Linked DNA regions of Eleftheria terrae. The protein of the gene in region 2 interacts with the protein of the main gene of each other region in a pairwise test. Links are inferred from orthologs where the notes say so. Each region holds a gene or a part of one and is shown on either strand. Other genes may lie near its edges.

Region 1 (10,266 bases), 1.3 Mb from region 2 along the record:
GGCCGCCTCCTGGCCGATGGAAGGGCTGTCGGGGCGGTCGAGCGCGCCGGCCAGCTGACAGTCGTCGGCAGCCAGCACCGCTTCTATCAGCGTGCGGCCCATGCGGCCGGAGCTTCCGGCAATGGCAATGCGGTGGTTCATCGGCAGACAGGGAGCGTGGGTGGTCGGACAGGCGAGGCTGCGGGGCCGCAGCGGCTTCAGGGCTCCAGGGGCGGATAGGTGCGTGCCGGCGGCGGCGTCTCGGCCTGCGCGCCCGGCTGCGGCTTCGGCGCCGGCAGGGCCTGCAGCTGCGCGTCGGTCAGCTCCAGCGCGGGCGGCTTGTCGCCCTTCTTCTTGAAGGTGTCGATCGAGGCGACGAAGGCGGCTTCGGTCGGCAATTCCTGCTCGGCTTCCAGCCGGCTCAGCTGCTCGCCCTGGAAGTGGGCGGTGACCCGGCGCAGCTGCGGCTCGGCACCCTGGCGCCGGATCGTGAAGATGTAGTCCCAGCGGTCGGCGTGGAAGACATCGGTCAGCAGCGGCGAGCCCAGGATGTCGCGCACCTGGTTGCGGCTCATGCCGGGCTTGACCGCCGCCGCCATCTCTCGCGTGACGACATTGCCCTGCACGACTTCGATGCGGTAGGGCGTCACCAGGCCCAGCACGCTGTCGCTGGTCTGCATGGAGCTGCAGGCGCCCAGCGCAGCCAGCACGGCGGCGGTGGCGAGCAGGCCGACGATACGGCCACGGGGGATGATGAGGGACATAGGGATATGGGGACGGCGTGCCGGGAGGCAGGCCCAACCTCGATATGATTCGATGATTCTACCGGCAGGGCTGGCTGGCCACGGCCGTCCCTGCACTGGCGCACGGAGCCGCCCCCATGACCAATGTTGATGAATTGAAAAGCAGCGGCCTGAAGGCCACCTTGCCCCGCCTCAAGATCCTTGAGGTGTTCCAGGCCGGCAAACAGCGGCACATGACTGCTGAAGATGTGTACAAAGCGCTGCTCTCGGAGGGGTCGGACATTGGCCTGGCGACGGTGTACCGCGTGCTGATGCAGTTCGAGCAGGCCGGCCTGCTGTCGCGCAACCATTTCGAGGCCGGCAAGGCGGTGTTCGAGCTGAACGAGGGCAAGCACCACGACCACCTGGTGTGCGTCGTCTGCGGCCGGGTCGAGGAGTTCTACGACGCCGAGATCGAGAGGCGCCAGCAGGAGATCGCCAAGGAGCGCGGCTACGAGTTGCAGGACCACTCGCTGGCGCTCTACGTTGTCTGCGGCCGCGAAGGCTGCCGCACGCATGCCGGCGGCGAGCGCTGAGCCGCGCCTGGCCGGGCCGCTGCAGGCCCGGTCGCCCTGGGGGCTCCCTATTCGCCGCGCAGCATCGCCTGCTGGTGGCGCTCGATGAATTCCTTGTAGGTGTCGATGCCACGCAGCTGCAGGATGCTGTTGCGCACCGCGGCCTCGACCAGCACGGCCAGGTTGCGGCCGGCATCCACCGCGATCACCACCTTGCGCACCGGCACGCCGAGGATGTCCTCGTAGAGCGGTTCGTAGGGCAGGCGTTCGAAGTCCCGCTCCATGGTTTCCTTGCGCACCAGGTGGACGATGAGCTTGAGCCGCATCTTGCGGCGCACCGCCGTCTCGCCGAAGATCGCCTTGATGTCCAGCAGGCCGATGCCGCGCACTTCGAGCAGGTTGAGCAGCAGCTCGGGGCAGCGCCCTTCGATCGCGCTCTGCGAGACGCGGTAGAGGTCCACCGCATCGTCGGCCACCAGGCCGTTGCCGCGTGAGATCAGCTCAAGGCCGAGTTCGCTCTTGCCGAGGCCGGATTCTCCGGTCAGCAGCACGCCCAGGCCCAGGATGTCCATGAACACGCCATGACGGGTGGTGCGTTCGGCGAAATGCAGCGACAGGTAGCTGCGCAGCACGTCGATCACGAAGCCGGCGGATTCTTCGGTCACGAACAGCGGGATCTCGGCGCGCTCGCACATCGCCACCAGCTGGTCCGGCGGCGTCTGCCCGTCGGCCACCACCAGCACCGGCGGCTCCAGCGTCACGATGCGGGAGATGCGCCGCGCCTGGTCTTCCGGATTGGGAATCGACAGGTACTCGACCTCGCGCCGCCCGACGATCTGAACGCGGTACGGGTGGATGTAGTTCAGGTAGCCCACCAGGTCGGCGGCCGACTGCGCATCGCGCACGGCCACCTCGTCGAAGCGGCGCTCCGGATGGGCGTGCCCAGCGATCCAGTGCCACTTCAGGGTGGCACGCTGGGCTTCGAACAGCGCCTCGGCGCTGATGACGGTCGGTTTCAAGCGGCGCGCGCGGGTGAGGGGAAGAGGAAAGGGCTCAGGCCACCGACTTCAGCGGTTCCCAGCTCGAAATCAGTTCGTGCACCTTGGCCGCGTCGGGCTCGGACTTCAGCCGCTCGCGCAATTCGCGGTCGGACAGCAGTTCGGCGATCTCGGACAGGATCTCCAGGTGGCGCTGCGTTGCCGCTTCCGGCACGAGCAGGAAGATCAGCAGCATCACCGGCTGGTCGTCCGGTGCATCGAAGGGAATCGCATGCTGCACGCGCAGCACCGCCGCCTGCGGATTCTTCAGGCCCTTGATACGACCGTGCGGAATCGCCACGCCATGGCCCAGCCCGGTGGAGCCCAGGCGTTCCCGCGCGAACAGGTTGTCCGTCACCACCGCGCGTGCGATGGCCTGCTGGTTCTCAAACAGCAAGCCAGCTTGCTCGAAAGCCCGCTTCTTGCTGGTGGCGTCCACGTTCACCAGCACGTTGGTGGCGGGAAGGATGGCGGCGAGACGGTTCATCTGGATCGCGACGCAAAGGCTTCAGCCGGTGTTGGCCTGGGCTTGCGCGAGTGCGGTGACAAAGCGTTGCATTAAAGGGGGTGCAAAGCGGCCCACTCAGGGTAGAGGAGCTGCCTCGCGGCATGGATCGGATTGTGCTCCGCTTGTTGCGACGCAGCAAGCAGAAGTCCCATTTCGTGTTGCAAAGTGAAAGCGGCCCTGAGGGGCCGCTCATTCCTTTCAGGTTATGCGACAAGCTTACGTGGGGCTTTCAGTGGCCGCGCCATCCATTCTTTTGGGCGACTCGTGATGGTGGTCTTGGACCCGGCCCTTGTGCTTGACCACTTGGCGGTCGAGCTTGTCCATCAATTGATCGATCGCGGCGTAGAGGTCTTCGTGAGCAGTTTCACAAAAGATGTCCTTGCCTTTGACGTGAAGGTTGACTTCGGCCTTCTGGCGACGTTCCTTCTCCTTCAGCTTTTCAACGCTCAGTAACACGTTGATATCCACCACCTGATCGAAATGCCGGGTAACCCGGTCTAGCTTTGTGAGTACGTACTCTCGCAGCGCAGGCGTGACTTCCAGGTGATGGCCGCTGATCGTCAGATTCATAAGTCCTCCTTTCCGAAGGGTTTGGGGATGCTCTTATGAGGCAGGTGAAAGCGACGCGTCGTTCAAACCAGTGTGCCGCCCTCCTGCCTGTGTGACAAGACAGTGGCGGGAATACCCGAAAAGGGCTTGTGCCTCCTCAACAAACGATGCGATCTACGCCATGATGCGCAATGATCGGCGAAGCGCATCGCTTGACTTTTCTTTGGCGCTGGCCTCAGATCGTTTCAAAGTTTTTCGGCCATGTCGCTTGCTACCGGCTTGGCGACAGGCCGGGACGGCAGCGGCCGGCCCGGGTGTTGCGGCCGTGGCAGCAGCCGGGTTGAGATGCGGCCCGCCTCAACGCGGCGGAGGCAGCTTCTGCAGTCCTTCTGCGCTGGCCCGTGCCACCGTTTCGAGCACATCGGTGAGGGCTTGTGCCTGAGCTTGCGGCGTGTCGGCGGTGGCTGGCTGCTGCAGGCGCTGGTCGAGCAACTGCACGCCGCGCGACGCGGTCAGCGCCCACGCCGCTGACACGCGGGCATGCGTCTGCAAGCTGCGCTGGGCCCGCGAGAAGTCCAGCGGTGTGAGCTCCACCTGCAGGATCAGGTCGGCCACCCGGTCGCTGCAACTGCCTTCGCAAACGATCCAGCCGGGCAGGGCCTGGCGCAGTGCCGATGCGAACTCGCGGGTGACACCGACCTCGATGCGTTCGGCCCAGTAGGCTTGCGGCCACTCGTCCAGCGTGCTGGCGTCGGCGCGGTAGCGCACCTTGCGGGTCAGCAGGTATTCCGGAATCGCCACCCGGCGCACCGCCAGCACGCGTGGTGTTGCCGTGCCACCGCTGGCGGTCGGTGGTGCGACCTCGGCCGCCGGCAGGGTCAGCAGGGTGGGATCCGGCTTGCTGGCCGCGCAGCCGGTGAGCAGCGCCGCCCACAGCGGCAGGAGGCCAAGCGGCCGGGCGAGCGGGCGGCGAGCCGGCGCGCGCAGGTGGGAAAGCAGGGGCAGTCTCATGGGCGGTCGGCGCCGAAGATCACGGCGTTGGGTTTCTCTTCGAGCAGTTCGCTCCACTCCCGCAGGCCGCGGGCGGCCTGCGACAGGTCGCGGACGGCGGAGTCCAGATCGGCTCGCAGCGGGGCGCCGGGGGCGGTCAGTTCGGCCACCCGGTCCATCGCGAGGCGCGCCGATTCGGCAGCCGAGCGGGCGCCGCGCAGGGTTTCCTGCACGTCGGGCCGCAGTGCCAGCAGGCTGTCGCGGGTGGTGTCCGACAGCCGGGTCACCGACGCCAAGGTGGCTGCTGCCTGGCCTTGCAGGTCTCCGAGCGCCGAGGAAGCCACCGACAGGGTCCGGCGCGCCTCGCCTGCGGTATCGGCCAGCTCGCGTGCCGACAGCTCCAGCGTGGCGCGGGTGCTGTCCAGCGTCGCCTGCACCGCGTGCAGCGTGTTGCGCAAGTCCTGCACGGTCTCGCGCAGCGGCAGCTCGGCCACCTGGTCCACCAGCGCACCGAAACGGTCGGCCACGGCCGGAATCTCGGGGTCGCGGGTGCCGCCCTGCAGCGTCGCGGGGGTGTTCGGCAGGAAATCGAGGTCGATCAGCTTCTGGCCGGTGACGAAACTCTGGGCGATCAGCCGCGCCTTGAGGCCGCGCTTGACCAGCACCGGCAGGTCGAGGCCGGCGTTGGCCTGGACGTTGTCGAGCCGGACCGAGCTCTCGCGCAGGCTGATGCGCACCGGGATGCGCGCATCGAGCGATTTCTCGTCCACCTCGATGCCGATGGACTCGACCTGCCCGACGGGCACGCCGCGGAAGGTGACGGGCGCCCCGACATACAGGCCCTTCACGCTGCCCTGGAAGTGCACCACCGCATAGACCTGTTGCTGGAACAGGCTGGCGCCGCTGAGCCAGACGATGGTGACGACGATCAGCGCGAGGGCACCGATGACAAAGCTGCCGACGAGCAGGGCGTGACGTTTCATGGGGTGGCGGGTGCGGGATGGGGCCGGGGCGCTGCGCTTTCCGGCTCTTCTCGGCGCAGGAAGGCCCGCACCGTCGGATGCTGCGCATGATCGCGCAATTCGCGCGGGCTGCCGTGACCGATCGGCTGCTTGCTGTCCGCGTCCAGGAAGATGCCGTCGTCGGCGATCGCCAGCAGGCTTGGCAGCTCGTGGCTGACGATGAGCACCGCGGCGCCGGTGCGATCGCGCACATCGAGGATCAGGTCGTCCAGCCGCTTGGAGCTGATGGGGTCGAGGCCGGCCGAGGGTTCGTCGAGGAACAGCAGCGGTGCCTCGGCCACGATGGCCCGCGCCAGGCCGGCGCGCTTCTTCATGCCGCCGCTGATGTCCGCCGGGTAGTAGCCGGTGAAGGCCTCCAGGCCGACCCACGCCAGCACCTCGCGGGCGCGCTGCTCGCGCGCGGCAGCGTCGAGCGAGCTGTGCTGCTCCAGCGGCAGGCAGACGTTCTCGAGCAGGGTCATCGACGACCACAACGCCGCGCTCTGGAACAGCATGCCGAAGCCCGAGCGCAGGCGGGTGCGGGTCTTCTCGTCGCTGGCCCAGTAGTCGACGCCGTTGTACTCGATGTGCCCGCCGGCCGGCGGCAGCAGCCCGATCAGGTGGCGCAGCAGGGTGCTCTTGCCGCAGCCGCTGCCGCCCATCACCGCGAAGATGGTGCCCTTGTCCACCGAGAAGCTGATACCGCGCTGGATCAGCCGCTCGCCGAAGCGCATCTCGAGGTCGCGCACCTGCAGCAAGGCCATCTCAGACACCCAGCGCATTCGCGCAGACCGCGAACACCGCATCGAGCGTGATGATGCCGACGATGCTGACCACCACCGCCTGCGTCGTGGCCGCGCCCACGCCGGCGGCGTTGCGCTGGGAGAACAGGCCGTAGTAGCAGCCGGTGATGGCGATCAGCGCCCCGAACACCAGCGACTTGGAGAAACCGAGGCCGAGATGGGCCCAGCTCAGTGCCTCGAAGCTGCGATCCATGTAGGCCGTGGGGGCCAGCTCCAGCATGCCGACGCCGACCAGCATGCCGCCGATCAGGCCGGTGACGCAGCCATACACATAGAGCAGCGGCATCATCAGCAGCAAGGCCAGCACGCGCGGCAGCACGAGATAGTCGACCGCGTGCAGGCCGAGCACCTCGAGGGCATCCACCTCTTCGTTGGTTTGCATGGTTGCCAGCTCGGCAGCAAATGCCGCGCCCGTGCGGCCGGCCATCACGACGGCGGTGATCACCGCCGCCATCTCGCGCGCCACGGCAATGCCGACCAGGTCGGCCACGAAGATGCCGGCGCCGAACTTCACCAGCTGCACCGCGCCGACGAAGGCGAGGATGGCGCCGACCAGCACGTTGACCACCGTGACGATGGGCAGCGCGCGAGCGCTGCTGTCGGCCGTGACCCGCACCAGGTCACGCATTCGGAAGTGCCAGACGCCGCGCAAGGCGGCGCCGGCGGACAGCAGCACCGCCCCCAGGAAGGTGACCGGGCGGACAGGAAGCAGGATGGCCAGGCGCATGGTGCGGACATTGTGGCGGCTTTCGGTGCTACAGGATGTGAAGTGCGCCGCCGTCCGCGGGCAAGGCACGAGCCCGGCAGGGCTTACCGGGCGTGGCTGGCAGCGCCGGCGGCGCGGCTGGCACACTGGCAGGTCTGTGCGCCGGCCGGTGGCCGGCCTTTATTGACGCAAGATGGAGCTGCATCGATGACCACCCGCCTGTCGGTCCAGAAGGAAAAACTCAAGTTCGTGCTGCTCGAGGGCATCCATGCTTCCGCGGTCGAGGCGCTGCGGTCCGACGGCTACTCCCAGGTCCACACCCATGCCAAGGCCCTCGCCGGCGCGGCCCTGCTGGAGGCGATCGCCGATGCCCACTTCGTCGGCATCCGCTCCCGCACCCAGCTGACGGAGGAGGTGCTGGCCCAGGCCCCCAAGCTGGCTGCCATCGGCGCCTTCTGCATCGGCACCAACCAGATCGACCTCGCCGCTGCGGCGCGGCGCGGCATTCCGGTCTTCAATGCGCCATTTTCCAACACCCGCAGCGTGGCCGAGCTGGTGCTGGCCGAGATCGTGATGCTGATGCGCGGCATTCCGGAGAAGAACGCCATCCTGCACCGCGGCGGCTGGGTCAAGAGCGCGGCCAACTCGTACGAGGTGCGCGGCAAGACGCTCGGCATCATCGGTTACGGCCACATCGGCACCCAGATCGGCGTGCTGGCGGAGCACCTGGGCATGCGGGTGGTTTTCCACGACATCGAGGCCAAGCTGCCGCTGGGCAATGCCCGCCAGCTCGGCACGCTGGACGAGCTGCTGCAGGTGTCCGACGCGGTCAGCCTGCATGTGCCGGAGACCCCGTCGACCCAGAACATGATCGGTGCGGCGCAGCTGGCCCGCATGAAGGCGGGCAGCTGCCTGATCAATGCCTCGCGCGGAACGGTGGTGGACATCGACGCGCTGGTCGAGGCGCTCGATCGTGGCCACCTGCTGGGCGCGGCGATCGACGTCTTCCCGGTGGAGCCGCAGGGCAACGACGCCGCCTTCGTCTCGCCGCTGACCCGCTTCGAAAACGTGCTGCTCACCCCTCACATCGGCGGCTCCACGCTGGAGGCGCAGGAGAGCATCGGCCGGGAAGTGGCGGCCAAGCTGATCCGCTACAGCAACAATGGCTCGACCGTCTCGGCCGTCAACTTCCCCGAGGTGTCGCTGCCCGAGCACACCGGCAAGTGCCGGCTGCTGCATATCCACCACAACATCCCTGGCGTGCTGGCGCGCATCAACGAGCGTTTCTCGCAGTCCGGCATCAACATTGCCGCGCAATACCTGCAGACCAACGAGCATGTGGGCTACGTGGTGGTGGACGTCGACGCGTCGGCCAGCGAGATCGCGCTGGGCCAGCTCTCCTCCATCGAAGGCACCATCCGCTGCCGCATCCTCTACTGACAGGGTGGTATGGCCGTGCATCCGTCGTCGTCGCCTGCCGCGCCAAGGTCGTCCTGGCGCAGCGCCCTGCGCGGGCTGTGGCGCAACCGCTGGCCGCAGTGGCAGCGGCGCCGTGCACTGGCCCGGCCGCTGGCGCTGGCCCTGCTGGTTTGCGTGGGAGCCTGGGTCTTCCTGGAGCTGGCCGATGCGGTGCGCGAAGGTGAGGAGATGGCGCTCGACCGCGTCCTGCTGCTCGCCTTGCGCAACCCTGACGACCTGAGCGACCCGCTCGGGCCACGCTGGTTCGAACGGGTGATGACCGACCTCACGGCGCTTGGCGGCGGCACCGTGCTGACCGTGCTGACCCTGGCCACCCTGGGCTACCTGCTCCTGCTGCGCAAGTGGGGCACCGCGCTGATGGTGGCCTGCTCGGTGGGCGGCGGCGCGCTGGCCAGCGAGCTGCTGAAGCTGCTGATCGAGCGGCCGCGGCCCGACCTGGTGCCGCATGGGGTGCAGGTGCTCACCCTCAGTTTCCCCAGCGGCCACGCGACGATGTCGGCCTCGGTCTACCTGACCCTGGGGGTGCTGCTGGCCAGCCTGCAGGGCAGTCGGCGTGCGGCCGTCTACCTGCTGCTGGTGGCCGGGCTGCTGACGCTGGCCATCGGCATCAGCCGGGTCTACCTTGGGGTGCACTGGCCCAGCGACGTGCTGGCCGGCTGGTCGCTCGGCGCCGCCTGGGCACTGCTGTGCCTGATGGTCTCGCTGTGGTTGCGCGACCGCAGCGGACAGGCGCTACCGGCCTTGCGCGAGGAGGCCTGAGGCCCGGCCGGCATGGTCGGTGCTTGTCGTGACGGCGGGCGCCGAAAACGGCCGGAATGAGCGGTTCGGGCGGCTTTCGATGGCCCGATTTGGCGTAAATGCGCGTCACACTGGAAAATTGCGGTTTGATCCCCATTTATCCAGGTCACCTTGGAGGCATCCCATCCATGACCAAGACCGTCACCACCCGCATCAACGACGACGGCCTGCGCTACCGTTCGAAAACCGTCGGCTCCCCGTTCGCAAGCAAGGCCAACACCCGCTCGTGCTTCAAGTGCGGCAAGCACCGCACGCCGGACCAACTGCAGTCGAAGAAGCTGCTGGGCAAGACCGAGATGGTCTGCAAGCCGTCCTGCAAGGAGCTTGCAGAGGCGCTCGGCGAATGAGGCGTTGGCGCCGCCCATGAAGCCAGCGCTGCGCCTGCTCCGGTATGCCTGGGCCGCGCCGGCCAGCGCGGTCGGGCTGCTGCTGGCGCTGCCGCTGCTGGCCCGGGGCGCACGGGCGGCCCCCGTGCAAGGCGTGCTCGAGATTGCCGGCGGCCCCCTGGCGGCCTGGCAACGGCGACTGCCGGCCGCCTGCCGCTTTGCCGCCATCACCTTCGGCCATGTCGTGATTGGCCTGGATCACCGGACACTGGCCGCCTGCCGCGAGCACGAGCAGGTGCACGTGCGGCAATACGAGCGGCTGGGGCCGCTGTTCTTCCCGCTCTACCTCGGCTCCAGCCTGTGGCAGGCCGCGCGGGGCCGCGACCCCTACCTCGACAACTGTTTCGAGTGCGAAGCGTACGCGCACTCCGATCCGAGGACGGTGCGCCACTGAGTCCTGCCGCGGCTGGCCGCCCTGCAGCGCAGCCCGCACCCCCGGAGGCTGTTTCCCCCTGCATGCGACGCAAGGCGCCGCGGGCCGCGCCTGGGCGCTTGCTGCCAACGCAGCCTGCGGCGTGAAGATGTCACGCGATCGGCCGCCGAGGTGGGATGGGTGTGCAGGAGCACACGCATAGACGCCCGCGGCGGTCGCCCTGCATCTCAAGTAGTGGCGACCCGGGCCGAAAACCCCGAGGCCGGGGCGTCGTTTGCGTCCCTCATGCCTTCCTTGGCCGAGCCATGCCGTCCTGCTCCTTCCGCCCGTCCTTCACCCCCAGCTTGCTGGCCGCTGCCG
Region 2 (10,630 bases):
CGTCGATGCGCCCCCCCCGGGCCACTCGTAGCCACCTCTCGCGTCCCGGGGAGGGATAGCCCCTGGACGCATGACGAGGCGCCGCCCCACCCCGGGCTGGGCCGCCACCTGCGCTCGCGTCTTTATACGGCCTTGATGCCGGCGACCTACAAATTGCCGACATCTTTATGCGCGTCTTTCTAGGATTCCCCCATCTTAGAAGGAGGGCGTCCCGATGGATGTCGTTTATGTCGCGCTCGGCGCGGCCTTCTGGCTCCTGTTCGTAGCGATCGCCAGGGGCTGCGCGAAACTGGGAGGAGCCCAGCCATGACCTCGTTGTACGTCGTCGGCGGCCTCGTTGCGTGTGGGCTGCTGGTCTATCTTGCCGCCGCACTGGTGTTCCCCGAGAGGTTCTCATGACCGCACACGCGTGGAGCTTGCTCGCCGTTTACGGCGTGCTGCTGGTGCTGCTGGCGGTACCGCTCGGGCACTACATCGCCAAGGCGATGGACGGCCGGCTGGCGTTCGCCGGCCGCGCCGAAGGTGCGGTCTACCGGCTCTGCGGGATCAGGGCCGACGCCGAGATGGGCTGGCTGCAATATGCCCTGGCCATCCTGTTGTTCAACGCCCTTGGCCTGCTGGCGCTGTACCTGCTGCAGCGGCTACAGGCCTGGCTACCGCTGAACCCGCAGGGCTTCGGCAACGTCGCGCCCGACTCTTCGTTCAACACGGCGGTGAGTTTCGTCACCAACACCAATTGGCAGGGCTATGGTGGTGAGTCGACGATGAGCTACCTGACCCAGATGCTGGGCTTGGCGGTTCAGAACTTCCTGTCGGCCGCGACCGGCGTCGCGGTCGTGGTCGCCTTGATCCGCGGCTTCGTCCGCCACAGTACCAGGGGCATCGGCAACGCCTGGGTCGATTTGACCCGGGCGACCCTGTGGATCCTGCTGCCCCTGTCTTTTGTACTCGCCCTGTTCCTGGTGCAGCAAGGGGTGGTGCAGAACTTCGAGGCCTACAAGGAAGTCCACACCATCGAGGCCAACAGCTACGAGGCGCCCCAGCTTGACGCGGCGGGCCAGCCGGTCCAGGGCGGCCGCGGCGAGCGGTTGACGGCAGTGCATCGCCTGGACAAGCAGACCCTGCCGATGGGGCCGGCGGCCTCGCAGGTCGCGATCAAGCTGCTAGGGACCAATGGCGGGGGGTTCTTCAACGCGAACGCCGCCCACCCGTACGAGAACCCGACGGCGCTGTCCAATCTGGCGCAAATGCTGGCCATCTTCCTGATCCCGGCCGCCCTGTGCTTCACCTTCGGGCGCATGGTGCAGGACCGGCGGCAGGGCTGGACGGTGTTTGCCGCCATGGCGGTGATGTGGGTCGCTGGCGCCCTCGCCGCCACCCACTTCGAGCAGCAGGGCAATCCGCAGTTCGCGACGCTGGGCGTCGACCAGACAGCCGCCGGCACGCAGGCCGGCGGCAATATGGAAGGCAAGGAAGTCCGTTTCGGCATCGCTGACACTGCGCTGTTTGCCACCATCACGACCGCCGCCTCCTGCGGCGCCGTCAACGGCATGCACGACTCGTTCACCCCGCTGGGCGGTATGGTGCCCCTGATCAACATGCAGCTGGGTGAGGTCGTGTTTGGCGGTGTCGGAACGGGCTTGTACGGCATGCTGACCTTTGCGATCCTGGCTGTGTTCATTGCCGGCTTGATGATCGGTCGCACGCCCGAGTACCTGGGCAAAAAGATCGAAGCCTACGAAATGAAGATGGCCTCGCTGGCCATCCTCGTCACGCCGCTGATCGTGCTGGCAGGCACCGCGGTCGCCGTGACCAGCGACGCCGGCCAAGCCACGCTCGGCAACCCGGGCGCCCACGGATTCTCGGAGATCCTGTATGCCCTCACCTCGGCCGGCAACAACAACGGCAGCGCCTTCGGTGGCCTCGGCGCCAACACGCCCTTCTACAACACCCTGCTGGCCCTCGCCATGTGGTTTGGCCGCTTCGGCGTGATTGTGCCGGTGCTGGCCATTGCCGGCGGGCTGGCCGCCAAAAAGCGGGTGGCGGCCACCAGCGGCACGATGCCGACGCACGGTGCCCTGTTCGTGGGGCTGCTCGTGGGAACTGTGCTGCTTGTCGGCCTGCTGAACTACGTGCCGGCGCTGGCACTGGGTCCCGTCATCGAGCACCTGGTGCTTTGGAAATAGGGACGCGGAGAATCACATGACTCGCAAGACCTTTACGCTGTTCGACCCGCTGCTGGTCCGCCAGGCGATCGTCGAATCGTTCACCAAGCTCGACCCTCGCGTGCAATGGCGCAATCCGGTGATGTTCGTCGTCTATGTTGGCAGCGTCTTTACCACCGGGCTGTTTCTGCACGCGCTCGGCGGCCACGGCGATGCGCCGGCCGGCTTTGTCCTCGCGATCGCGCTTTGGCTCTGGTTCACTGTCCTTTTCGCGAACTTCGCCGAGGCGATGGCCGAGGGCCGCAGCAAGGCCCAAGCGGCGTCGCTGCGCAGCCTGAAGCAGCAAACTTGGGCCAAGCTGCTGGACGAGCCGCGCCATGGGGCGCCATGGCACCCCATCGAATCGAATGAGTTGAAGAAGGGAAGCGTCGTGCTCGTGGTGGCCGGCGATGTCATCCCGGCGGACGGCGAGGTGATCGAAGGCGTGGCCTCGGTTGACGAGAGTGCCATCACCGGGGAGTCTGCGCCGGTGATCCGCGAGAGCGGTGGCGACTTCTCCGCCGTCACTGGCGGCACGCGCGTTCTGTCCGACTGGATCGTCATGCGGGTGACGGCCAACCCCGGCGAAACCTTTGTCGACCGCATGATCGCGATGGTCGAGAACGCCAAGCGCCAGAAGACGCCCAACGAGATCGCGCTGACCATCCTGCTCGTGGCCCTGACCCTTGTGTTCCTTGCCGTCACCGTCACGCTGCTGCCGTACTCGCTGTTCGCAGTCGATATGGTGCAGGCAGGCGCGCCGGTCAGCGTGGCGGTGCTGGTCGCGCTGCTGGTGTGCCTGATCCCCACCACCATCGCCGGCCTGTTGTCAGCCATCGGCGTCGCCGGCATGAGTCGCATGATGCAGGCCAACGTGATCGCCACCTCCGGCCGCGCGGTAGAAGCTGCGGGCGACGTGGACGTGTTGCTGCTCGACAAGACCGGCACCATCACGCTGGGCAACCGCCATGCGTCCGCGTTCCTGCCGGCACCGGGCGTGACGGAGGGCGCACTGGCCGATGCGGCGCAACTGGCGTCGCTGGCCGACGAGACCCCGGAAGGCCGCAGCATCGTCGTGCTGGCCAAGCAGAAGTACAACCTGCGTGAGCGCGACATCCAGGCATTGGATGCGCACTTCGTGCACTTTTCGGCCCAGACACGCATGAGCGGGGTCGATTTGCCGAGAGCGGAGCCGGGCGACACGGAGGCTGCCCAGGTGCGCCAGGTGCGCAAGGGCGCGGCGGATGCGATCCGCCGCCACGTCGAGGCACAAGGCGGCCGCTTTCCGGCTCCGGTGTTGGCCGTGGTGGACGACGTGTCCCGCCGCGGCAGCACACCGCTGGTGGTGGCGGACGGCATTCGGGTGATGGGCGTCATCGAGCTGAAGGACGTCGTCAAGGGCGGCATCAAGGAGCGCTTCGCCGAGTTGCGCCGCATGGGCATCAAAACTGTCATGGTCACCGGCGACAACCGGCTCACCGCCGCGGCGATCGCCGCCGAGGCCGGCGTGGACGACTTCCTGGCCGAGGCCACGCCCGAGCAGAAGCTGGCGCTGATTCGCCAGCACCAGGCCGAGGGCCGGCTGGTTGCGATGACCGGCGACGGCACCAACGACGCACCCGCGCTCGCGCAGGCCGATGTGGCGGTGGCCATGAACTCCGGCACGCAGGCCGCTAAGGAGGCCGGCAACATGGTGGATCTCGACAGCAATCCCACCAAGCTGATCGAGGTGGTCGAGACCGGCAAACAGATGTTGATGACACGCGGCTCGCTCACAACCTTCAGTATCGCGAACGACATCGCGAAGTACTTCGCCATCATCCCGGCGGCCTTTGTCGCGACCTACCCGCAGCTTGGTGCGCTGAACGTGATGCAGCTGGCCAGCCCCCGGTCGGCCATCTTGTCGGCCGTGATCTTCAATGCGCTGATCATCGTCTTCCTCATTCCGTTGGCCTTGAAGGGCGTGTCTTACCGACCCCTGGGAGCCGCCACGCTGCTGCGGCGGAACCTGCTGATCTACGGGCTGGGTGGTGTGATCGTGCCCTTCATCGGGATCAAGGCCATCGACTGGGTGCTCAGCACCGCGGGCCTCGTCTGACCGGAGCAATGACATGACCAGCCAACTTCGTCCCGCCCTGAGCCTGTTTGCCGTATTGACGGTCATGACCGGCGTCGTCTATCCGCTGGCCGTGACCAGTATCGCGCGCCTGGCGTTTCCCGAGCAGGCCCAAGGCAGCCTGGTGGTCCGGGACGGCAAGCCGGTGGGCTCCTCGCTGATCGGCCAGAGTTTCACCGACGCGAAGTACTTCTGGGGTCGCCCGTCGGCCACCGCGCCGATGCCCTACAACGCCAGTGCCTCCACCGGCTCCAACCAGGGGCCGCTGAACCCGGCGCTGGTGGACGGCGTGCAGAAGCGGGTCGGAGCGCTGAAGGCCGCCGACCCCGGCAACACAGCCCCGGTGCCGGTGGACCTCGTCACCGCTTCGGGCAGCGGCCTAGATCCGCACATCAGCGTGGCCGCTGCCCAGTACCAGACCGCACGGGTGGCCCGGGTGCGGGGGCTGGCACCCGAGGTGGTGGCGTCGCTGATCGCCCGGCACACCGAGGGCCGCTTGTGGGGCGTACTCGGCGAAGTGCGTGTGAACGTGCTGGCCCTGAATCTCGCCCTTGATCAAACGGCTCGTCCTTGAAGCCGTGCGTCCGGCCTTCAGGGTGGCTCTGAAATAATTCTTCCGCATGACCGACAGCCGCCCCGACCCGGATCAATTGCTCGCGCGTATTCAGGAGGAGGCGGCGCACGCCGGCCGAGGCCGCCTGAAGATCTTTTTCGGCGCCTGCGCGGGCGTCGGCAAGACCTACGCGATGCTGCTGGGCGCCCGTGAACAGCACCGGCAGGGGGTCGAGGTGGCGATCGGCGTGGTCGAGACGCATGGCCGTGCGGAGACCCGGTCACTGGTTGATGGATTGGATCGGCTCCCGATGAAGGAGGTGGCTTACCGGGACAAGACGCTGCAGGAGTTCGATCTTGATGGCGCGCTCGCCCGCAAGCCACGGCTGCTCCTGCTAGACGAGCTGGCGCACTCCAACGTGCCTGGCTCCCGCCATCCCAAGCGCTGGCAGGACGTGGAGGAACTGCTGAAGGCCGGTATCGACGTCTGGTCGACGATGAACGTGCAGCACCTCGAGAGCCTGAACGACGTGGTCAGCGGCATCACCGGCATCCGCGTCTGGGAGACGGTGCCCGACCGCGTGTTCGACGAGGCCGACGAGGTGGTGATCGTCGACCTGCCACCCGACGACCTGCTGCAGCGGCTCCGGGAAGGCAAGGTCTACCTGCCACAGCAGGCCGCCACGGCGGTGCGCAACTTCTTCCGCAAGGGCAACCTGATTGCCCTACGCGAACTCGCGCTGCGCCGCACGGCCGATCGGGTGGACGACGAGATGCTGCAGTACCGTCGCACCCGGGCGGTCGCGCCGGTGTGGCAGACGCGCGAGTCGCTGCTGCTGGGCATCGGCCCGGATGAACGCTCCGAGAAGCTGGTGCGTGCCACCGCCCGGATGGCAGCGCAGCTCGGCGTGCCCTGGCACTGTGTTTACGTCGAAACGCCGAAGCTACAGCGCCTGCCCGACATGGCGCGCCAGCGCATTCTGCGCGTTCTGAAGCTGGCGCAAGACGCTGGCGCGTCCACCGCCACGCTGGCCGGCGGCTCGCTAGCGTCCGTGATCGTGAAGTACGCACATGAGCACAACCTGTCGCGCGTCGTGCTCGGCCGCGACACGGGTCGCTGGGTGCCTCCGTGGCGCACCACGCTGGCGGGGGCGGTCGGGGCGATGGGCCGCGATCTGGACGTGATCCAGATCGCGCTGCCGGCGGGCCCAGGGGGCAAGCCGCAGCCATTCGGAACCGGGCCAACGATGCAGGGAGAAACGCTGCCCAAGCAGAACGTCTGGCCGCCATATGCCTGGAGCGCTGTCGTCTGCGCGGCCGTCGCGTTGCTGGCCGCGCCGCTGCATTCAGTGTTGGACTTGGCCAATATCGTCATGATCTTCCTGCTGGCCGAGGTGTTTGTGGCAGTGCGCTTCGGCCGGGGGCCGGCGGTGATGGCCGCCTTCCTCAGCGTCGCCGCATTTGACTTTTTCTACGTCCCGCCGCGCTTCACCTTCAGTGTCCACGACGCGCAGTACCTGCTCACATTCGCCGTGATGCTGGCCGTCGCGTTGGTCATCGCGCAGCTCACGGCTGGCCTGAAGTTCCAGGCCCAGGTGGCCAACCTGCGTGAAGAGCGCGTGCGGGCACTGTACGAGCTGTCGCGCGACTTGTCCGCTGCGCTGATGACTGAGCAGGTGGCAGAGATCGCTGCGAGATTCTTGCAGTCGGAGTTCGGCGCACGTGTCGCAGTCATGGTGGCCGACCCAGAGGACAGGATTGGCGCCCCCGTCCCGGCGGCGGACCTGCCGGCCAACGTGGATCCCAGCATTGCGCAGTGGGCCTTCAACCATGCCGAGGCGGCGGGATACGGCACCCACACGCTTCCAGCTGCACCGATCCTGTACCTGCCGTTGAAGGCACCGATGCGCATGCGCGGAGTACTCGCGATAGAACCACGCCATCCGGCGCGCCCGGCGGGCCCGGAACAGCGTCGCCTGCTCGACACCTGCGCTTCGCTCCTGGCCATGTCGCTGGAGCGCATTCACTATGTGGAGGTCGCGCAGGCCACCACCGTGCAGATGGAGTCGGAGCGGCTTCGCAACTCACTCCTGTCGGCGATCTCGCACGATCTGCGCACGCCGCTGGCCGCGCTGGTGGGTATGGCCGATTCCCTCGCGATGACGCAACCGCCGCCGCAAGGCCGGCAAGCCGAGCTCGCCGAAGCCATGCGCCAGGCGGCGCTGCGCATGAACTCGCTGGTGAACAACCTGCTGGATATGGCACGACTGCAGTCCGGCACGGTCATTCTTAACCGGCAGTGGGTGCCACTCGAAGAGGTGATCGGCAGTTCCCTGAAGGCCATGGCCGGCACGCTGGAGCCAGGACGGGTGCGGGTGGTGCTGCCAGACGACCTGCCCCTGCTGCACCTGGACGCCAGCCTGTTCGAGCGCGTGCTATGCAATTTGCTCGAGAACGCCGTGAAGTACACGCCTGACGGGAGTCCGATTGAGATTGGCGCCGACGTGGACAGCCATCGCGTCAGAATGATGGTGGACGATCACGGGCCGGGATTGCCCCGGCACCGGGAGGAATCGATGTTCCAGATGTTCGAGCGAGGGCGCAAAGAAAGCGCGACGCCCGGCGTTGGGTTGGGGCTGGCGATTTGTCGCGCGATCGTCGAGGCCCATGGCGGCACCATCAGCGGCCAGACACGGGCGGGCCGCGGCGCGCGATTCACCGTCGAGTTGCCGCGCGGCGAGCCGCCTCAGATGGAGACGGCTGAAGGGGAAACAGGTTAGGAGACGATGCATGAGCGAGCCAACACCCCGTGTGCTGGTGGTTGAGGACGAGACCGAGATCCGCCGGTTCGTCTGCCTTTCCCTTGAGCGGGAGGGCTTCGAGGTCTACCAAGCCGACGGCGTACAACGGGGGCTGATCGAGGCGGGCTCGCGCAGGCCGGAGATGATTGTGCTTGACCTTGGTCTGCCTGACGGCGACGGCGTGGAGCTGATCCGTGACCTGCGAGGGTGGTCGGATACTCCGGTGCTGGTCCTGTCAGCCCGCACCGATGAAGGCGACAAGATCGCCGCCCTGGACGCAGGGGCGGACGACTACTTGGTCAAGCCCTTTGGGGTCGGCGAGTTGCTGGCGCGTGTCCGCGCGCACCTGCGCCGCCGCGCCACCGCCGGGCGCGACAACGGCGCGACCATCGAGTTCGCGGACGTCAAGATCGATCTGGCGCGCCGAACTGTGGCGCGGGCCGGAGAGAACCTGCACCTCACCCCAATCGAATACCGCCTGCTCACGCATCTGGCTGGGCATCCGCACTGTGTCTTGACGCACCACCAGCTGCTGAAGTCAGTTTGGGGGCCTAGCCACGTCAGGGATACCCATTACCTCCGTGTCTACATGGGCCAGCTGCGAAAGAAGGTCGAAGTCGACCCGGCCGCACCCCGTCACCTCGTCACGGAGACAGGCATTGGCTACCGGTTCGTGCCTTAAAGACATCTTGATCGATCGTCAAGACGAAGCGTCCCGCCACGACCCTCACCGAGTCTGCAGATCGACCTTCAAACCGGTGTTCATCATTTTTCTCCTGCAGTCGAACACAGGCAACTGGCGAATCGGCCGCCCCCCCGCAGGAGCTTGAGAGGAAGGTTTGCCTTGGCCCTCTTTTCGTGCACCAGAACACAACGCCCAACGGTTCTCCGTTGGGCGTTTTGCTTTGGGCGAATCCCGCAACGGCGCGGGGTTCGGGGGCATTCTGCGTAGGCCACGCCTGCACCCTGCCCTGCCGTTTTTGGCTCGTTTCGACTCTCCTTTCCTCTCTCTTCTCTAAAAAGTAGGGCGACTTTTTCCGGTTGGCCTACGCAGAAGTGCTTTGCTGACGCGGACTTACGCGAGGGTCGAGTAGAGCGGTTTTCCAGGGTCTTGGTGTAGCGAGCCGCGTCCTCCTTGACCGCTGCGGGCTTCGGATCGGCCGCCTCTCCGCGGAAGAACACCGGTGCGTCTTGATCTGTACCGCTACGATGCACCGATCGCGCGTGCCGGCAGCCGACGTCGGCTCGTGTCCGTTATAACCGGTGCTATAGCGGAAACCGGCGCAACGCTTCAAGCGTCGCACCACTGCTTCGGGCCGTCATTGACTCACCGGGACAGCACGCGTTAAGCCGGGCCGGGCGCGAGTAGCAGCCAACTGCCGACGCCACAGACGCAATGCTCAGAATTGCGGATAGTCCATGAAAAGCGCACCCTTCTGAGCAGGCTTAACGCTATACAAAAAGGGAGGTGGAATCTTTGGCTGATCCAAGCACTCGTCCACTGAAACAAAGCTGGCAGCATTCACCGTGCTTTTTGCGAACATCGGCTTGAACTCGAGGTTCTTCATCTTGCCAACAGCACCCTCCCTGTCCCATATCTGCGCGGCGAGTTGTTCGGTGACCACACGTGATGCGATCAACGCACTTTCCCTGCTGATTGTGCCGATTGCAATATGAAATCCCACCAGATTAGATATTAAATCTTCCTGACTGTAACTACTATCGCCAGTTAATATACTTTGAGGGAAGCTACCCTGCATTCTTTCGAAACCATGGCTGACCTCCATGTAAATAGCCAAGGCGACTGACTTTTTTTGCTCCAAGGTCAATCCTTGGCGAATTAGGTAGGCACCTCCCGCGCTTCTTGAAAATCGGCGAGGCCCAAATTTCTTGTGCATGCTTTGCTTGTATTCAAGCTTAAAGCCTCTTGCGCCGTCTCTAAAAGTAATAAATTTCCGATTTTTCTCAATCAGCTCAGACGGCACGTTCAATTTCGATAGAACTGCGCGGGGTGCGGCCAAAGCTAAAGCGGCACTTGGGTTGATCTTGACGGCATCAATGATGTAGGCGTCATCCCCACCTGCAAGCATATTCCTCCACAGCTCTGCCGGCCCGCTCGGATTCATGTGCCCTAAATCAAGCCAACCCAAATTGCATGTGTATGCCAGCCGGGACTCTCCCCCCGGCTGTTTAGAGAAAATATCAGCTCTCGTTGTCATGTCCCAGGTCTCCCACGATCCCCCATCATGCAATTCTGTTCAGTCATAATGAACCAGTTTGATCCAAAAGCTCTTTTTTGCCGCGTCGCCAAGCAATATCAGATATCCTTCATCGTGCGAATCGATCAGCAGCTTTTTCGCCTTCACAACTTCCGCCCCCGGAACATAGAAGCCGACATACAGGTTGGCGGCCACTTCATCACGGGAAGAAGCGTTTTGCTTTTCAATATACCTAACATATTTTGCCCAAAACAATTCTTCCTTTCCGGGCGGGATTATGCAGGACAGTTCAGAAGAAGCGGGCTTATTCCCATCTCCTGCCGTCCCAAAAAACGTAGCCTTGTCGAGACAACCATCATCAGGTGCACCTCTTATAAAAGATGATAGTCCCATGAAATAGGCAAACGAATTTTTCTCCGGGTAATAATTTTCCTCTGAGAAAACAACGACGGCAAAAATCACCCAAAGAACGATCGGTATCACTAATGCAGCGCCAATCGCGCCGGCAATCAAAGCGGTCTTCTTCAAAATTTCACCTAGCAACCATAATTCGTCTCGTCAATCACGCCGCTTGCCAGATAGGCTCGCAAAGCATAACCCTTCTCAATCATCGTGCGAATGTCCCGGAGAGCTTTGTTGCGAAAGCTGGTCCACGAGTAGCTTGCCGCCACCAACGTTGACACATGCATCCTGTACGCAAGCGCGCGACTTCGCAACGTCGTCACCGTTGCCCTCTCC

The links.
Region 1: the proteins of N7L95_RS08470 (region 2) and N7L95_RS14170 interact in binary tests that used the Escherichia coli proteins (3 or more experiments, as listed by UniProt). The link is inferred for Eleftheria terrae from one-to-one orthologs.

Annotation. Positions count from the first base shown.
Region 1 is NZ_CP106951.1:3,200,228-3,210,493, reverse strand. What follows is about bases 1,066-3,983. They hold N7L95_RS14170 (PTS sugar transporter subunit IIA), read right to left. Parts: upstream 2,801-3,983; coding sequence 2,330-2,800; downstream 1,066-2,329. Other genes in these bases: N7L95_RS14160 (PqiC family protein), read right to left, coding at 3,728-3,983; hpf (ribosome hibernation-promoting factor, HPF/YfiA family), read right to left, coding at 3,038-3,391; hprK (HPr(Ser) kinase/phosphatase), read right to left, coding at 1,345-2,295; fur (ferric iron uptake transcriptional regulator), read left to right, coding at 1,066-1,297. Outside these bases: dapB (4-hydroxy-tetrahydrodipicolinate reductase), read right to left, coding at 1-141; N7L95_RS14185 (outer membrane protein assembly factor BamE), read right to left, coding at 198-743; more of fur, read left to right, coding at 860-1,065; more of N7L95_RS14160, read right to left, coding at 3,984-4,381; N7L95_RS14155 (MlaD family protein), read right to left, coding at 4,378-5,343; N7L95_RS14150 (ABC transporter ATP-binding protein), read right to left, coding at 5,340-6,143; N7L95_RS14145 (MlaE family ABC transporter permease), read right to left, coding at 6,127-6,891; serA (phosphoglycerate dehydrogenase), read left to right, coding at 7,078-8,310; N7L95_RS14135 (phosphatase PAP2 family protein), read left to right, coding at 8,320-9,108; N7L95_RS14130 (hypothetical protein), read left to right, coding at 9,276-9,494; N7L95_RS14125 (signal peptide prediction), read left to right, coding at 9,511-9,927; N7L95_RS14120 (TonB-dependent receptor plug domain-containing protein), read left to right, coding at 10,212-10,266. UniProt on the Escherichia coli protein: Seems to have a role in regulating nitrogen assimilation.
Region 2 is NZ_CP106951.1:1,901,403-1,912,032, forward strand. What follows is about bases 4,571-7,852. They hold N7L95_RS08470 (DUF4118 domain-containing protein), read left to right. Parts: upstream 4,571-4,940; coding sequence 4,941-7,652; downstream 7,653-7,852. Other genes in these bases: kdpC (potassium-transporting ATPase subunit KdpC), read left to right, coding at 4,571-4,894; kdpE (two-component system response regulator KdpE), read left to right, coding at 7,663-7,852. Outside these bases: kdpF (K(+)-transporting ATPase subunit F), read left to right, coding at 307-399; potassium-transporting ATPase subunit KdpA, read left to right, coding at 396-2,186; potassium-transporting ATPase subunit KdpB, read left to right, coding at 2,203-4,302; more of kdpC, read left to right, coding at 4,316-4,570; more of kdpE, read left to right, coding at 7,853-8,355; N7L95_RS08480 (hypothetical protein), read right to left, coding at 9,074-9,892; N7L95_RS08485 (hypothetical protein), read right to left, coding at 9,932-10,420; N7L95_RS08490 (hypothetical protein), read right to left, coding at 10,496-10,630. UniProt on the Escherichia coli protein: Member of the two-component regulatory system KdpD/KdpE involved in the regulation of the kdp operon. KdpD may function as a membrane-associated protein kinase that phosphorylates KdpE in response to environmental signals.